DNA from 2 places in the Geobacillus sp. TFV-3 genome. Region 2 is predicted to be linked to the other one. Evidence: a T-box and tRNA genes for the amino acid it is inferred to sense, from the RefSeq annotation. Region 2 holds a T-box; the other holds one or more tRNA genes.
What was found. A T-box is a leader RNA that pairs with one kind of tRNA and senses whether it is charged. The one in region 2 lies ahead of pheS (phenylalanine--tRNA ligase subunit alpha), so its partner is inferred to be a tRNA-Phe.
Positions count from the first base shown of each region.

Region 1: it encodes a tRNA-Phe, which carries the amino acid that the T-box ahead of pheS (phenylalanine--tRNA ligase subunit alpha) is inferred to sense. The anticodon was not compared.

Region 1 is NZ_MPSP01000001.1:2,813,313-2,822,037, reverse strand. Features, by position in the region: rRNA gene BJQ97_RS14320 (16S ribosomal RNA) at 390-1,947, shown strand; rRNA gene BJQ97_RS14315 (23S ribosomal RNA) at 2,187-5,116, shown strand; rRNA gene rrf (5S ribosomal RNA) at 5,359-5,475, shown strand; tRNA gene BJQ97_RS14305 (tRNA-Val) at 5,484-5,559, shown strand; tRNA gene BJQ97_RS14300 (tRNA-Met) at 5,711-5,787, shown strand; tRNA gene BJQ97_RS14295 (tRNA-Asp) at 5,792-5,867, shown strand; tRNA gene BJQ97_RS14290 (tRNA-Phe) at 6,036-6,111, shown strand; tRNA gene BJQ97_RS14285 (tRNA-Thr) at 6,275-6,347, shown strand; tRNA gene BJQ97_RS14280 (tRNA-Lys) at 6,643-6,715, shown strand; tRNA gene BJQ97_RS14275 (tRNA-Gly) at 6,723-6,797, shown strand; tRNA gene BJQ97_RS14270 (tRNA-Leu) at 6,803-6,888, shown strand; tRNA gene BJQ97_RS14265 (tRNA-Arg) at 6,894-6,967, shown strand; tRNA gene BJQ97_RS14260 (tRNA-Pro) at 6,974-7,047, shown strand; tRNA gene BJQ97_RS14255 (tRNA-Ala) at 7,056-7,128, shown strand; tRNA gene BJQ97_RS14250 (tRNA-Met) at 7,146-7,219, shown strand; tRNA gene BJQ97_RS14245 (tRNA-Ile) at 7,228-7,304, shown strand; tRNA gene BJQ97_RS14240 (tRNA-Ser) at 7,324-7,414, shown strand; tRNA gene BJQ97_RS14235 (tRNA-Thr) at 7,456-7,531, shown strand; tRNA gene BJQ97_RS14230 (tRNA-His) at 7,539-7,611, shown strand; tRNA gene BJQ97_RS14225 (tRNA-Gly) at 7,779-7,849, shown strand; tRNA gene BJQ97_RS14220 (tRNA-Ile) at 7,856-7,932, shown strand; tRNA gene BJQ97_RS14215 (tRNA-Asn) at 7,994-8,068, shown strand; tRNA gene BJQ97_RS14210 (tRNA-Ser) at 8,075-8,167, shown strand; tRNA gene BJQ97_RS14205 (tRNA-Glu) at 8,172-8,243, shown strand; gene BJQ97_RS14200 (B3/B4 domain-containing protein) at 8,543-8,725, opposite strand, start outside.
Region 2 is NZ_MPSP01000001.1:819,691-828,415, forward strand. Features, by position in the region: gene BJQ97_RS04115 (dUTP diphosphatase) at 1-348, shown strand, start outside; gene BJQ97_RS04120 (M42 family metallopeptidase) at 441-1,526, shown strand; gene sspI (small acid-soluble spore protein SspI) at 1,558-1,767, opposite strand; gene BJQ97_RS04130 (HI0074 family nucleotidyltransferase substrate-binding subunit) at 2,123-2,830, shown strand; gene msrA (peptide-methionine (S)-S-oxide reductase MsrA) at 2,966-3,490, shown strand; gene BJQ97_RS04140 (TrmH family RNA methyltransferase) at 3,487-4,242, shown strand; gene BJQ97_RS04145 (coiled-coil domain-containing protein) at 4,284-4,655, shown strand; T-box leader at 4,710-4,945, shown strand; gene pheS (phenylalanine--tRNA ligase subunit alpha) at 4,986-6,020, shown strand; gene pheT (phenylalanine--tRNA ligase subunit beta) at 6,042-8,456, shown strand.

The sequences.
Region 1 (8,725 bases), 2.0 Mb from region 2:
ATCAGGAATGGAGAAGAGGGAAAGAGGATGGATCGTCGCGTCCTAAAAGTTTTTTAAAAAAGGTGTTGCATTTGTGGAGTTAAGGTGGTATATTAAAAAACGTCGCTGATCGAAGAGGTTGTTTGACAGCGATGTGAAGCAAAAAAGCAGTTGACATCGAAAAAGATGTTATGCTAACATAAAAGAGCTGTTTGAGAGAGACAAAACAGCCGAAAGTTTGTTCCTTGAAAACTGAACGAAACGAAGCGCAATAGAAAAGCGGAGGCGGGCGTTTCGCCGCGACGGGCAAATGTTCTTCGCCTGCAGGGATTTCTAATCCCGAAGGCGAAGGTTATTTGACCCCGAGCGGCGGCGAGCCGAAGCTGGATCATGCAGGAAGTAATCTACTTTCTTTGGAGAGTTTGATCCTGGCTCAGGACGAACGCTGGCGGCGTGCCTAATACATGCAAGTCGAGCGGACCGGACTGGAGCTTGCTCTAGTTTGGTCAGCGGCGGACGGGTGAGTAACACGTGGGCAACCTGCCCGCAAGACCGGGATAACTCCGGGAAACCGGAGCTAATACCGGATAACACCGAAGACCGCATGGTCTTCGGTTGAAAGGCGGCGCAAGCTGTCACTTGCGGATGGGTCCGCGGCGCATTAGCTAGTTGGTGAGGTAACGGCTCACCAAGGCGACGATGCGTAGCCGGCCTGAGAGGGTGACCGGCCACACTGGGACTGAGACACGGCCCAGACTCCTACGGGAGGCAGCAGTAGGGAATCTTCCGCAATGGGCGAAAGCCTGACGGAGCGACGCCGCGTGAGCGAAGAAGGCCTTCGGGTCGTAAAGCTCTGTTGTGAGGGACGAAGGAGCGCCGTTCGAAGAGGGCGGCGCGGTGACGGTACCTCACGAGGAAGCCCCGGCTAACTACGTGCCAGCAGCCGCGGTAATACGTAGGGGGCGAGCGTTGTCCGGAATTATTGGGCGTAAAGCGCGCGCAGGCGGTCCCTTAAGTCTGATGTGAAAGCCCACGGCTCAACCGTGGAGGGTCATTGGAAACTGGGGGACTTGAGTGCAGGAGAGGGGAGCGGAATTCCACGTGTAGCGGTGAAATGCGTAGAGATGTGGAGGAACACCAGTGGCGAAGGCGGCTCTCTGGCCTGCAACTGACGCTGAGGCGCGAAAGCGTGGGGAGCAAACAGGATTAGATACCCTGGTAGTCCACGCCGTAAACGATGAGTGCTAAGTGTTAGAGGGGTCACACCCTTTAGTGCTGCAGCTAACGCGATAAGCACTCCGCCTGGGGAGTACGGCCGCAAGGCTGAAACTCAAAGGAATTGACGGGGGCCCGCACAAGCGGTGGAGCATGTGGTTTAATTCGAAGCAACGCGAAGAACCTTACCAGGTCTTGACATCCCCTGACAACCCAAGAGATTGGGCGTTCCCCCTTCGGGGGGACAGGGTGACAGGTGGTGCATGGTTGTCGTCAGCTCGTGTCGTGAGATGTTGGGTTAAGTCCCGCAACGAGCGCAACCCTCGCCTCTAGTTGCCAGCATTCGGTTGGGCACTCTAGAGGGACTGCCGGCGACAAGTCGGAGGAAGGTGGGGATGACGTCAAATCATCATGCCCCTTATGACCTGGGCTACACACGTGCTACAATGGGCGGTACAAAGGGCTGCGAACCCGCGAGGGGGAGCGAATCCCAAAAAGCCGCTCTCAGTTCGGATTGCAGGCTGCAACTCGCCTGCATGAAGCCGGAATCGCTAGTAATCGCGGATCAGCATGCCGCGGTGAATACGTTCCCGGGCCTTGTACACACCGCCCGTCACACCACGAGAGCTTGCAACACCCGAAGTCGGTGAGGCAACCCGTTTCGGGAGCCAGCCGCCGAAGGTGGGGCAAGTGATTGGGGTGAAGTCGTAACAAGGTAGCCGTACCGGAAGGTGCGGCTGGATCACCTCCTTTCTAAGGAGAAAAGCGGAGGCTGTTAATAGCCGACTTTACCAATTCATTGCGCTTTCGTTTCGTTCAGTTTTGAGGGAACGAGTCATGTTCTCTCAAATGTTTTGCGTCTGCGTCTACAAGCGGATTCGGAGAAACCGAATTCCTCGACGCAAGACTGCAGAGAAGCAAATTCAGGAAGCAGTCTCGTTCCTTGAAAACTAGATAACCGATTGACACAAGGAAGAAGCCGAGACGCTTTAGGTTAAGCTAGAAAGGGCGCACGGTGGATGCCTTGGCACTAGGAGCCGATGAAGGACGGGGCAAACGCCGAAACGCTCCGGGGAGCTGTAAGCAAGCGTAGATCCGGAGATGTCCGAATGGGGGAACCCACTGTCCGTAATGGGGCAGTATCCATGCCTGAATCCATAGGGCATGGAGGGCACACCCGGGGAACTGAAACATCTTAGTACCCGGAGGAGAAGAAAGCAAACGCGATTCCCTGAGTAGCGGCGAGCGAAACGGGAACAGCCCAAACCAAGAGGCTTGTCCTCTTGGGGTTGTAGGACCGCTCACGATGGGAGTGAGAAAGGAACGGGGTAGACGAACCGGTCTGGAACGGCCGGCCGGAGAAGGTGAGAGCCCTGTAGTCGAAACTTCGTTCCCTCCCGAGCGGATCCTGAGTACGGCGGGACACGAGGAATCCCGTCGGAAGCAGGGAGGACCATCTCCCAAGGCTAAATACTCCCTAGTGACCGATAGTGCACCAGTACCGTGAGGGAAAGGTGAAAAGCACCCCGGGAGGGGAGTGAAAGAGAACCTGAAACCGTGTGCCTACAAGTAGTCAGAGCCCGTTGATGGGTGATGGCGTGCCTTTTGTAGAATGAACCGGCGAGTGACGATGGCGTGCGAGGTTAAGCCGAAGAGGCGGAGCCGCAGCGAAAGCGAGTCTGAAGAGGGCGTTTAGTACGTCGTCGTCGACCCGAAACCAGGTGATCTACCCATGTCCAGGGTGAAGGCCGGGTAACACCGGCTGGAGGCCCGAACCCACGCACGTTGAAAAGTGCGGGGATGAGGTGTGGGTAGGGGTGAAATGCCAATCGAACTTGGAGATAGCTGGTTCTCCCCGAAATAGCTTTAGGGCTAGCCTCGGGTTTAAGAGTGTTGGAGGTAGAGCACTGATTGGGCTAGGGGCCCAAACCGGGTTACCGAACCCAGTCAAACTCCGAATGCCAACGACTTATGCCCGGGAGTCAGACTACGAGTGATAAGATCCGTGGTCGAGAGGGGAACAGCCCAGACCGCCAGCTAAGGCCCCGAAGTGCACGTTCAGTGGAAAAGGATGTGGAGTTGCAAAGACAACCAGGATGTTGGCTTAGAAGCAGCCACCATTTAAAGAGTGCGTAATAGCTCACTGGTCGAGTGGCTCTGCGCCGAAAATGTACCGGGGCTAAACGTGCCGCCGAAGCTGCGGGATGACCGTTGGTCATCGGTAGGGGAGCGTTCTAAGGGCAGAGAAGCCAGACCGGAAGGACTGGTGGAGCGCTTAGAAGTGAGAATGCCGGTATGAGTAGCGAAAACAGAGGTGAGAATCCTCTGCGCCGAAAGCCTAAGGGTTCCTGAGGAAGGTTCGTCCGCTCAGGGTTAGTCGGGACCTAAGCCGAGGCCGAAAGGCGTAGGTGATGGACAACAGGTGGAGATTCCTGTACCACCTTCTTCCCGTTTGAGCGATGGGGGGACGCAGGAGGATAGGGCGAGCAGGCGGCTGGAAGAGCCTGTCCAAGCCGTGAGGCTGATCCGCAGGCAAATCCGCGGGTCGCTAAGGCCAAGCGGTGACGGCGACGGAGCATTCCGGAAGTCCCTGATTCCACACTGCCAAGAAAAGCCTCTAGCGAGGGAAGAGGTGCCCGTACCGCAAACCGACACAGGTAGGCGAGGAGAGAATCCTAAGGCGCGCGGGAGAACTCTCGTTAAGGAACTCGGCAAAATGACCCCGTAACTTCGGGAGAAGGGGTGCTCTTTCGGGTGAAGAGCCTGGAAGAGCCGCAGTGAAAAGGCCCAAGCGACTGTTTATCAAAAACACAGGTCTCTGCGAAGCCGAAAGGCGACGTATAGGGGCTGACACCTGCCCGGTGCTGGAAGGTTAAGGGGAGCGCTTAGCGGAAGCGAAGGTGCGAACCGAAGCCCCAGTAAACGGCGGCCGTAACTATAACGGTCCTAAGGTAGCGAAATTCCTTGTCGGGTAAGTTCCGACCCGCACGAAAGGTGTAACGACTTGGGCGCTGTCTCAACGAGAGACCCGGTGAAATTATACTACCTGTGAAGATGCAGGTTACCCGCGACAGGACGGAAAGACCCCGTGGAGCTTTACTGCAGCCTGATATGGAATTTTGGTATCGCTTGTACAGGATAGGTGGGAGCCTGGGAAGCCGGAGCGCCAGCTTCGGTGGAGGCGGCGGTGGGATACCACCCTGGCGGTATTGAAATTCTAACCCGCACCCCTTAGCGGGGTGGGAGACAGTGTCAGGCGGGCAGTTTGACTGGGGCGGTCGCCTCCCAAAAGGTAACGGAGGCGCCCAAAGGTTCCCTCAGAATGGTTGGAAATCATTCGGAGAGTGCAAAGGCACAAGGGAGCTTGACTGCGAGACGGACAGGTCGAGCAGGGACGAAAGTCGGGCTTAGTGATCCGGTGGTTCCGCATGGAAGGGCCATCGCTCAACGGATAAAAGCTACCCCGGGGATAACAGGCTGATCTCCCCCAAGAGTCCACATCGACGGGGAGGTTTGGCACCTCGATGTCGGCTCATCGCATCCTGGGGCTGTAGTCGGTCCCAAGGGTTGGGCTGTTCGCCCATTAAAGCGGTACGCGAGCTGGGTTCAGAACGTCGTGAGACAGTTCGGTCCCTATCCGTCGCGGGCGGAGGAAATTTGAGAGGAGCTGTCCTTAGTACGAGAGGACCGGGATGGACGCACCGCTGGTGTACCAGTTGTCCCGCCAGGGGCACCGCTGGGTAGCTATGTGCGGACGGGATAAGCGCTGAAAGCATCTAAGCGTGAAGCCCCCCTCAAGATGAGATTTCCCACCGCGTGAAGCGGGTAAGATCCCTCGAAGATGACGAGGTCGATAGGTCCGAGGTGGAAGCGTGGCGACACGTGGAGCTGACGGATACTAATCGATCGAGGGCTTGACCTAATTAGAAAAGCGGAGGCGAGCGTTTCGCCGCGACGGGCAAATGTTCTTCGCCTGCAGGGATGTTCACATCCCGAAGGCGAAGGTTATTTGACCCCGAGCGGCGGCGAGCCGGAGCTGGACAACGAAAAGCGCAGGCTTGCGGCTTCTTCCGACGGTTATCTAGTTTTGAAGGAATGAACATCCTGTTGACAAATCCAACAGGATGGATATAATAAGGATTGTCCATAAGTTGATGATCATTGCCTAGTGGCTATGGCGGAGGGGAAACACCCGTTCCCATCCCGAACACGGAAGTTAAGCCCTCCAGCGCCGATGGTAGTTGGGGCCAGCGCCCCTGCAAGAGTAGGTCGCTGCTAGGCAACCCCGTGGAGGATTAGCTCAGCTGGGAGAGCACTTGCCTTACAAGCAAGGGGTCGGCGGTTCGATCCCGTCATCCTCCACCATTTTAATGAGTTTATCGCTTTGAGATGCAACAACGATGAATCTGCTTCGAGTTACCTCGAAGTATCTCACTTCCTTGAATCAACTAGTAGAGGAAGAGGCAACGAATAGCACACTCAGAGCATTATCAAAACTTACTGGCTTTCTTATCGCCGCGGGGTGGAGCAGTCCGGTAGCTCGTCGGGCTCATAACCCGAAGGTCGCAGGTTCAAATCCTGCCCCCGCAACCAATATGGTCCCGTAGTGTAGTGGTTAACATGCCTGCCTGTCACGCAGGAGATCGCGGGTTCGAGTCCCGTCGGGACCGCCATTTCATCAAACCTAGATTTTTTATAATGCTCGGTAGCTCAGTCGGTAGAGACGAGCTTCAACATCGCTGAATCTGCTTCGAGTTGCCTCGACGCATCCAGCTTCTTTGAATCAGCTGGCAGAGGAAGAGGCACAACAGCAACCAATGAGCATGGTGAAAAGAAAATATGGCTCGGTAGCTCAGTCGGTAGAGCAAAGGACTGAAAATCCTTGTGTCGGCGGTTCGATTCCGTCCCGAGCCACCATATAATTAAGATATGCATGCCGACTTAGCTCAATTGGTAGAGACGAGCATCCGCTTCATGGAATAAGTTGCGAGTTGCCTCGACGCATCCAGCTTCTTTGAATCAGCTGGCAGAGGAAGAGGCACAAAGCTCAACAATAAGTCACTTTTCTCATTCATATCGTGCCGGCTTAGCTCAATTGGTAGAGCAACTGACTTGTAATCAGTAGGTTGCGGGTTCAAGTCCTGCAGCCGGCATCTTTATTTTCAAATAAATCGTAAGCCATTAGCTCAGTAACGAGCGTTGCATCTTCGAGTTCGCTGTGAGTTGCCCCGACGCATTTGGCTTCCTTGAATGGGCTGGCAGAGGAAGGGGCAGGTAGAGCTAGATAATACTTAGAGTGTTTTCCTAACTATGAGCCATTAGCTCAGTAGGTAGAGCAACGAGCGAAGCATCTTCGGATTTGCTTCGAGTTGTCCCGACGCATACGACTTCCTTGAATGGGCTGGTAGAGGAAGGGACATCGTTGGTTGTGAGTGTATACTTAACTATGAGCCATTAGCTCAGTAGGTAGAGCATCTGACTTTTAATCAGAGGGTCGGAGGTTCGAGTCCTCCATGGCTCATCGTCTTGCGGAAGTAGTTCAGTGGTAGAACACCACCTTGCCAAGGTGGGGGTCGCGGGTTCGAACCCCGTCTTCCGCTCCACTTCCGCCGGGGTGGCGGAATTGGCAGACGCACAGGACTTAAAATCCTGGGGTAGGTAACTACCGTGCCGGTTCGAGTCCGGCCCTCGGCACTTGTGCGCTCGTAGCTCAATTGGATAGAGCATCTGACTACGGATCAGAAGGTTAGGGGTTCGAATCCTCTCGAGCGCGTTTGGTCGGGAAGTAGCTCAGCTTGGTAGAGCACACGGTTCGGGTCCGTGAGGTCGCAGGTTCAAATCCTGTCTTCCCGATTTATCATGGGGCCTTAGCTCAGCTGGGAGAGCGCCTGCTTTGCACGCAGGAGGTCATCGGTTCGATCCCGATAGGCTCCACCTTTTGACTTGAATGTGGCGGTGTAGCTCAGCTGGCTAGAGCGTACGGTTCATACCCGTGAGGTCGGGGGTTCGATCCCCTCCACCGCCACTATTATCGGACCTTTAGCTCAGCTGGTTAGAGCAGACGGCTCATAACCGTCCGGTCGTAGGTTCGAGTCCTACAAGGTCCACCATTATTATTGTTGCTTTTTTGGAGGAGTACCCAAGTGGTTGAAGGGGTCGGTCTTGAAAACCGAGAGGCGCCGCAAGGCGCGCGGGGGTTCGAATCCCTCCTCCTCCGCCATGTTTTGTTCTCGATGAATCGCGTAAATGTATTTGAACCATGCCGGCTTAGCTCAATTGGTAGAGCAACTGACTTGTAATCAGTAGGTTGCGGGTTCAAGTCCTGCAGCCGGCACCAGAACGAGGCGACTATGGCGAAGTGGTTAACGCACCAGATTGTGGCTCTGGCATGCGTGGGTTCGATTCCCACTAGTCGCCCTTTTCTTCAATATATTTGCGGGTGTAGTTTAGTGGTAAAACCGCAGCCACGAGCCTTCGCATCATCGAATCTGCTGCGAGTTGCCCCGACGCATCTGGCTTCCTCGAACAGGCTTGCAGAGGAAGGGGCACAGGGGAAGCGTGGGAGATATCAATCAAAATTATATGCGGGTGTAGTTTAGTGGTAAAACCTCAGCCTTCCAAGCTGATGTCGTGGGTTCGATTCCCATCACCCGCTTTTGATGGGCCTATAGCTCAGCTGGTCAGAGCGCACGCCTGATAAGCGTGAGGTCGGTGGTTCAAGTCCACTTAGGCCCACCATGTTTCATTGCATATTGTCTGAGGATTCGCTATAATAACTAATGAAATTTGTCATGATCATTCCGCAATAGCTCAGCGGTAGAGCAACCGGCTGTTAACCGGTAGGTCGTAGGTTCGAATCCTACTTGCGGAGCCATGTTACGGAGAAGTACCCAAGTGGCTGAAGGGGACGGTTTGCTAAACCGTTAGGTCGCAGTTTTGCGGCGCGCGGGTTCAAATCCCGCCTTCTCCGCCATAATGGCCCGTTGGTCAAGTGGTTAAGACACCGCCCTTTCACGGCGGTAACACGGGTTCGAATCCCGTACGGGTCACTGGTTGCTGGCACCAGAGATTCTGGTGCCTTTTTGTACAATTTGTTTTGTCGATTTTTGCGTTTTTTCTTGCAATGTGTGTAGAAATCTGTTATAATCTTTATCGTTAGTTGCAAAATTACGTTATGATTGTTGGGGACAACGCAGTGTTTCGTTTCGTTAAAGAACGAGGCATTGCGTTTTTTATTTCTCACCCTAAACCGAGAAGACCCCCACTTCCACGCGTGAGCGTAGACGGGAGAGCGTTCAAGCAGGGAGGGAGTCTCCCGTTTCCAACGGCAGAAAAGTGGGGGAGAAGATCAAACGAGCAATTGGGCGTCGGCTTCGCCGCCATGAATTTGCACAAACATCGTTTGGATGGCTTGAAGCTGGTGCTTGGCGGTTTCTTCTGGCGTTGATGGGAGAAAGTAAACGATTTGCAAAGCGTTTTTCGTTTCTCTCGTCACGGCGGTCCGCTCCGAATCGACGATCGGACTGCCAAA
Region 2 (8,725 bases):
ACGCGCTGTTTTAAATTTTGGAGCATCAAACCGCCCGAGCCAGCCGAGCGAGTGCTTGAGGAATATGTCGACGGCTTGCATTTTTTATTGTCGCTTGGGCTTGAGTGCGGCTTGTTTTATGAAGGCAAGGAAGCCCCGTCGGCAGCGCGGCCGCTTGTCGAGCAGTTTCTCGCCGTGTTTCGCGCCGCTGAGCGTTTTAGGGAGACGAGAGCGCGAGCGGAATATGATGCGCTGTTTGCGGAATATTGGCGGCTTGGCGTCGCGCTCGGGTTTTCTTCCGACGACATCGAGGCGGCGTACCGGAGGAAAAATGAAGTGAACCACAAGCGGCAAAACGAGCGCTACTGATCTTTTTTTCGGGCGGCGAATGATTCGTTTTGCCAATCGTCAGCCTTTTCAAGTATAATAAAAAGTGGACAAAACTAGAAAGGGGTGCCAAGATGGCGAAGTTGGACGAAACATTGACGATGCTGAAAGCGCTGACCGATGCGAAAGGCGTCCCTGGCAATGAGCGGGAAGCGCGCGATGTGATGAAGACATACATAGCTCCGTATGCAGATGAAGTGACAACGGACGGCCTCGGCAGTTTGATCGCCAAAAAAGAAGGGAAATCGGGCGGGCCGAAAGTGATGATCGCCGGCCATTTGGATGAAGTCGGGTTTATGGTGACGCAAATCGACGACAAAGGATTCATCCGCTTCCAAACGCTTGGCGTCTGGTGGAGCCAAGTGATGCTCGCCCAGCGCGTGACGATCGTGACGAAAAAAGGCGACATCACCGGCGTCATCGGTTCGAAGCCGCCGCACATTTTGCCGCCGGAGGCGCGCAAAAAACCGGTGGAAATCAAAGATATGTTCATCGACATCGGCGCGGCAAGCCGCGAGGAAGCGATGGAGTGGGGCGTCCGCCCGGGCGATATGATCGTGCCGTATTTTGAGTTTACGGTATTGAACAATGAAAAAATGCTGCTCGCGAAAGCATGGGACAACCGGATCGGCTGCGCGGTCGCAATCGATGTGCTGAAACAGCTGAAAGGCGTTGACCATCCGAACACGGTATACGGCGTCGGCACGGTGCAAGAGGAAGTCGGGCTGCGCGGCGCGCGCACGGCCGCCCAGTTCATTCAGCCAGATATCGCGTTTGCCGTTGACGTCGGCATCGCCGGCGACACGCCGGGCGTGTCGGAAAAAGAGGCGATGGGAAAACTCGGCGCCGGCCCGCACATCGTTCTGTACGACGCGACGATGGTGTCGCACCGCGGCTTGCGCGAATTTGTCATCGAAGTGGCGGAAGAGATGAACATTCCGTACCATTTTGACGCCATGCCGGGCGGCGGCACGGACGCCGGGGCCATTCACTTAACCGGCAACGGCGTTCCGTCGCTCACGATCGCGATCCCGACGCGCTACATCCACTCGCACGCCGCCATTTTGCACCGCGACGACTACGAAAACACGGTCAAGCTATTAGTCGAAGTGATCAAACGGCTTGACGCCGACAAAGTGAAACAACTGACGTTTGAGTAATGGAAACACCGGCCGAATCGGCCGGTGTTTGTCATTGTTTAACCGCCAGCTCGAGGGTTGTGAGCATCATGTCTTTTTGCTGCTCATTGGCGTGTGTCCAAATCGCTTCAAAGAGGACGCCGAGGCCGGGCAAATATTTTTCCTCGCCACGTTGGATTGCGTCTTCGATCGTATGTTCCAGCTGTTCTTTCGAATTGTTGGCGACATTGTGCATAATCGCCTTCCGCAAGTTTAAATCCATCTGTCTCACCTCGTTGGCCGTATTGTACACCGTTATCCTTTGCCAATGGCGGCGGATTTATACATGGAGCGGCTCTCGTATATGGTATAATAAGAGGAAAAACTATATAGATGCAATTTGAAGTTTTACCATTTGCAGCTTTTATCGACTGTCGGGCGACCGAACAACGCCGCTTCCAGACCCATATATGGGCCTTTGAAGCAGGTGGTCGTTCGGTCTTCCGTCACGCTTTGGCGCGACGGGGCAAGCCTGTGGCTTGCCTTCGACAGTCGAAAATGGACAAACCGCTTTTCCGTCAAGGATATGTTAAACTTCTTCGTTGCATCTATATAGACCGAAAAGAGTGATGGCGACGATGGCTGCGAAGCCGCTCTATGGATTGGAACGAACGGTGTTTCGCCAACTGCTCCATCTATTTTCCCGTTATGCTGATGTCATTGAAAAAGTCATTTTGTTCGGCTCAAGAGCACGAGGAGATTATCAGGAAGGATCGGATATCGATTTGGCGATCAAATTTCGAAAGCCGGGAGGCCCGCTGTACCTCCTGCAATCGGACTTGGATGAACTTCCGATCATTTATACGATCGATGTTGTTGATTACAATCAAATTCACAACGAGCAGCTAAAAATGAATATTGACCAAGAAGGAAAGACGATTTTTCAAACGAACGAGCACGGGAAGGTGATGGTCACGATGAGCCGGTTGGTGGATCGGTTTCACGATTTCGAACGGGCGCTCGTCAAACTTCGCCAAAGTGCCGCAAGAGACGTCAAAACGGATGATCTCGTTTTGGATGCGACCATTCAGCGATTTGAAGTCACGTACGAACTGGCATGGAAATGGATGAAACTTTACTTGGAATATCAAGGGTATGCCGAAGTGACAAGTCCGCGGAAAACGATTCGCGAGGCGTTTCGGGAAGGGTTGATTCAAGACGGAGAGACATGGCTTCGCATGCTGGAAGACCGCAACCGGACGTCCCATACGTATGACGAAGAAACCGCGATGGACATTTACCGCTTGCTTGACGAAATGAAACAGCGGCTTGACTCATCGACATGAGCGGCTGATGGGCAGACGACAAGAGATGGCGCTCAGCCGTATGGTGGAAAGCAGTCACGGCTTGGTCTTGGGTGTGAGGCTCACATTTTTGCTATAATCAAAATGAAGAAACTTGACGCATGAGGTGACGACACAATGGAAAAAGCGACATTCGCCGGCGGCTGCTTTTGGTGCATGGTGACGCCGTTTGAGGAGCTCGATGGCATTTACGGCATCGTCTCCGGCTATACAGGGGGACATGTGGAAAATCCAACGTACGAGCAAGTGAAAACGGGTACGACCGGCCACTACGAAGCGGTGCAAATTACGTTCGACCCGGACGTGTTCCCGTATGAGCGGCTGCTTGAGCTGTATTGGTGCCAAATCGACCCGACCGATGACGGCGGCCAGTTTCACGACCGCGGGCCGCAATACCGGACGGCGATTTTTTACCATAACGAAAAACAGCGCCAGCTCGCCGAGCAGTCGAAGCGGGCGCTCGAGGAAAGCGGGCGTTTTTCGAAGCCGATCGTGACAAAAATTTTGCCGGCGACGACGTTTTACCCGGCGGAAGAGTATCATCAAAACTACCATAAGAAAAATCCGGAGCATTACAAACAAGACCGCGCCGCCTCCGGACGCGACGAGTTTATCGCCAAACATTGGGGGACGAAACGGTGAAGCGGATCGAATCGCCGAAAAACGCGCGCGTCAAACAATGGAAAAAATTGTTGACGAAAAAAGGGCGCGATGAGACCGGATTGTTTTTGCTTGAAGGGTTCCATCTTGTCGAAGAGGCAGTGAAAAGCAACGCGCCGCTTGTTGAACTGATTGTCGATGAACAGACGGCCGTCCCGCCGGGGTGGAATGTCACTGGCGTTCCAGTCACGATCGTGACCGAAGCGGTGATGAAGGCGGTCAGCAGAACGGAAACCCCGCAAGGAATCGCCGCCGTCTGCCGGCAGCTGTCGTACGAGCTTAAGGGCGTGAAGACGGCTTTGCTCATTGACGCTGTGCAAGATCCCGGCAACCTCGGCACGATGATTCGCACCGCCGATGCCGCCGGCATCGATGCCGTCATCCTCGGTGAAGGATGCGTCGACTTGTACAACCCGAAAGTCGTGCGGGCGACGCAAGGGTCGCTGTTTCATCTTCCCATTGTCAAAGGCGATGTGGCGGAATGGATCGCGCGCTTGAAGGAGCAGGACATTCCGGTGTACGGCACCGCCTTGGAGAACGCTGTCGATTACCGCACCATCCCCCGGTCGTCTTCGTTCGCCCTGCTTGTCGGCAACGAAGGAGGCGGCGTCCGTCCCGAACTGCTGGGTCTCACGACCGAGAACGTGTACATCCCGATTTATGGCCAAGCCGAGTCGCTGAACGTCGCCGTCGCGGCCGGAATTTTGCTTTATTCCTTGCAGGCGGTGCGGTAAAATAGAAAAGAAAATGAATCGGACAAGGGGGACGGAGACGGATGGATGACGAACTGCGGGCATTGTTGAACGCGGTGCTTGAGCGTCTTGATGTTCAAGGAGCCTACATCGAACAAATGCGCATGGACATCGTCAAGCTGCAAGGAAGCGTGAAACAACTCGAAGACAAAGTGGACCGCATCCAAAACGATGTCGATACGATGAAACGGGATATGGACGCGATGAAAAAAGATATGGACGCGATGAAAAAAGATATGGATTCCATGAAAAAGGACATGTTTGGAGTAAAAAAAGATGTCGCGGCGCTCAAGGAAGGGCAAGTGCGGCAGGAAAAGATTATGGAGCGCCTTGCCATCCGTTCGATTGAGCAGGAAGCGGAAATCGATGAGCTGCGCAAAGAAATTTCCGCCTGACCTTGCCTTTGCCTGCCTATTTGCGTATAATGGATAGCGAAATTTCCCATACGGACAACAACGATGACGGAGAAAAGTAGCTTGCTGTTCGCCATCCAGGGAGAAAACGCCGTAGACTGGGAGCGTTTTTATGGCCGAGGCAAGTGAAGTTCACCTCCCGAGTTGGCACCGGGACCATCCCGACGACGGATGTAAAGGTGTTCCGGCTTTCGGCCGTTATCGCAATGAAGCGAACAGCACATTTGTGCTGTTAACAAGGGTGGTACCGCGAGCAACAACTCGTCCCTTACTGGGGGCGGGTTTTTTATTTTTGATACAGGAGGGACTCAAGTGAAAGAACGGCTGTACGAGCTGAAACAAGAAGCGCTTCGCCGAATCGATGAGGCGAAAGACGTCAAAGCACTGAACGACGTGCGCGTCGCCTATTTAGGCAAAAAAGGGCCGATCACCGAAGTGCTGCGCGGCATGGGGGCGCTGCCGCCCGAGGAACGTCCGAAAATCGGGGCGCTGGCCAATGAAGTGAGAGAGGTGATCCAACAGGCGCTCGAGGCGAAACAAGCGAAACTCGAGCAAGAGGAAGTCGAGAGAAAATTGGCCGCCGAAGCGATCGATGTGACGCTGCCGGGCCGGCCGGTGCGGCTTGGCAATCCACATCCGCTCACGCGCGTCATTGAAGAAATTGAAGATTTGTTTATCGGCATGGGCTATACGGTCGCCGAAGGGCCGGAAGTGGAGACTGACTATTACAACTTTGAGGCCCTCAACTTGCCAAAGGGGCATCCGGCGCGCGATATGCAAGACTCGTTTTACATCACCGAAGAGATTTTGCTTCGCACCCATACGTCGCCGATGCAGGCGCGAACGATGGAGAAACACCGCGGGCGCGGGCCGGTGAAAATCATCTGTCCGGGGAAAGTGTACCGCCGCGACACCGACGATGCGACCCATTCGCATCAGTTTACGCAAATTGAAGGACTTGTCGTTGACCGGAACATCCGGATGAGCGATTTAAAAGGGACGCTGCGCGAATTTGCCCGCAAGCTGTTTGGCGAAGGACGCGACATCCGTTTCCGGCCGAGCTTTTTCCCATTCACGGAACCATCGGTTGAAGTTGACGTCTCTTGCTTCCGCTGCGAAGGGCACGGCTGCGGCGTCTGCAAAGGCACGGGCTGGATCGAAATTTTAGGCGCCGGCATGGTGCACCCGAACGTGCTTGAGATGGCCGGTTTTGATTCGAAAACGTACACCGGCTTTGCGTTCGGCATGGGGCCGGAGCGGATCGCCATGTTGAAGTACGGCATCGATGACATCCGTCATTTCTATCAAAACGATCTACGTTTCTTGCGCCAATTTTTGCGTGTGTAACAGAAAAAGGAGGGGTTTTCCATGCTCGTGTCTTATCGTTGGCTCAACGAGTATGTTGATTTGACGGGCGTAACGGCCAAAGAGCTCGCCGATCGCATCACGAAAAGCGGCATCGAAGTCGAGCGGGTCGAGGCGCTAGACCGCGGAATGAATGGAGTCGTCATCGGCCATGTGCTCGAGTGCGAACAACATTCGAACGCTGATAAACTGCGAAAATGCCTTGTCGATCTAGGCGAAGGCGAGCCGGTGCAAATCATTTGCGGCGCCCCGAACGTCGCCAAAGGGCAAAAAGTCGCTGTGGCGAAAGTCGGAGCGGTGCTACCGGGCAATTTCAAAATCAAACGGGCAAAATTGCGCGGCGAAGAGTCCAACGGCATGATTTGTTCGCTCCAAGAGTTAGGGGTTGAGGCGAAAGTTGTGCCGAAAGAATACGCCGACGGCATTTTCGTCTTCCCAAGCGACGCGCCGGTCGGCGCCGACGCATTGGAATGGCTTGGGCTTTATGACGAGGTGTTGGAGCTCTCCTTAACGCCGAACCGCGCCGATTGCTTAAGCATGATCGGCGTCGCCTATGAAGTCGCCGCCATTCTCGGCCGCGAAGTAAAGCTGCCGGAAGCGGCGGTCAGCGAAAACAGCGAACATGTCCATGATTACATTTCCGTCCGCGTCGAGGCGCCGGGAGACAATCCGCTGTACGCCGGGCGGATCGTGAAAAACGTCCAGATCGGCCCGTCGCCGCTTTGGATGCAGGCGCGCTTGATGGCTGCCGGCATTCGCCCGCACAACAACGTCGTGGACATCACGAACTACATTTTGCTTGAATACGGCCAGCCGCTCCATGCGTTTGATTACGACCGCCTCGGTTCGAAGGAGATCGTCGTCCGCCGGGCGAGAACGGGCGAAACGATCGTCACGCTTGATGATGTCGAACGGAAGCTGAGCGAAGAGCACCTCGTCATCACAAACGGCCGCGAACCGGTCGCTCTAGCGGGCGTGATGGGCGGGGCGAACTCGGAAGTGCGCGGCGACACGAAAACCGTCTTCATCGAAGCGGCGTACTTTACGAGCCCGGTCATCCGTCAGGCGGTGAAAGACCACGGGCTGCGCAGTGAGGCGAGCACCCGATTTGAAAAAGGAATCGATCCGGCGCGGACGAAAGAAGCGCTCGAGCGCGCCGCCGCTTTGATGGCCAAGTATGCGGGTGGTGAGGTCGTCGGCGGCATCGTCGAAGCCAACGCGTGGCGTGAGGAGCCAGTGGTGGTGACGGTCACGCTCGAACGCATCAACAGTGTGCTCGGCACAGCGATGACGAAAGAGGAAGTCGCCGCCATTCTTTCGAACTTGCAATTCCCGTTTACGGAGGACAACGGAACGTTTACCGTCCATGTCCCGTCGCGCCGCCGTGACATTGCCATTGAGGAAGATATCATCGAGGAAGTCGCCCGCTTGTACGGCTATGACCATCTGCCGGCAACCTTGCCGGTGGCTGAGGCGAAACCAGGCCATCTCACACCATATCAAGCGAAGCGCCGCCGCGTCCGCCGCTATTTGGAAGGGGCCGGCTTGTTCCAAGCCATCACGTATTCACTCACGAGTCCGGACAAAGCGCCGCGCTTTGCGCTCGAGACGACCGAGCCGATCCGCTTGGCGCTGCCGATGAGCGAAGAGCGGAGCGTTCTTCGGCAAAGCTTGATTCCGCATTTGCTCGAAGCGGCGAGCTACAACCGGGCCCGCCAAGTCGAGAACGTCGCCTTGTACGAAATCGGCTCTGTCTATTTGGCTCGCGGGGAACACGTCCAACCGGCGGAAAAAGAGCGGCTTGCCGGCGTCATCACCGGCTTATGGCACACCCATTTGTGGCAAGGAGAGAAAAAAGCGGCTGACTTTTATGTCGCAAAAGGCATCTTAGACGGCCTGTTCTCCTTGCTTGGCGTTGACCACCGCATCGCGTACCGCCCGGCGAAGCGCGCTGATTTGCATCCGGGACGGACCGCCGATATTTGGCTTGACGGAACGGTCATCGGCTTTGTTGGCCAGCTCCATCCGGCCGTGCAAAAAGAATACGATTTGAAAGAAACGTATGTGTTCGAGCTTGCTTTGGCCGAGCTGTTGAACGCCGAAAGCGAAGCGATCCGCTACGAGCCGATTCCGCGCTTCCCATCGGTCGTGCGCGACATTGCGTTGGTCGTCGACGAGGACGTCGAAGCCGGCGCCTTGAAGCAAGCGATCGCCGAAGCCGGGAAACCGCTCGTCAAAGACGTTTCCCTCTTTGACGTCTACCAAGGCGACCGTCTGCCGGACGGGAAAAAATCGCTCGCCTTCTCGCTCCGTTATTATGATCCAGAGCGGACGCTCACGGACGAAGAAGTCACCGCCGTCCACGAGCGGGTGCTCGCTGTGGTCGAGAAGCAATTTGGCGCCGTTTTGCGCGGGTAAAACGAAAAGCTGTTCCAAAAAGCGGCTCGCTTTTGGAACAGCTTCTTTTTTGGATGGATGGCATAGAATCGAAGCAAGGAAATGGGATTCGGAAGGTTCCGCTGAATCATCGCCTGATGTCCAAAACATATAGATGCCATTTGAAGCTTTCACATTTGTCGCTTTTCCCAAGCATTTGATCGACTGCCAAGACGTGACGGAGGCAGGCCTTGGCAGTCGAAAAAATGGACAAGCGGTTTTTCCGTCAAGGAGATGGTAAACGTTTTCGT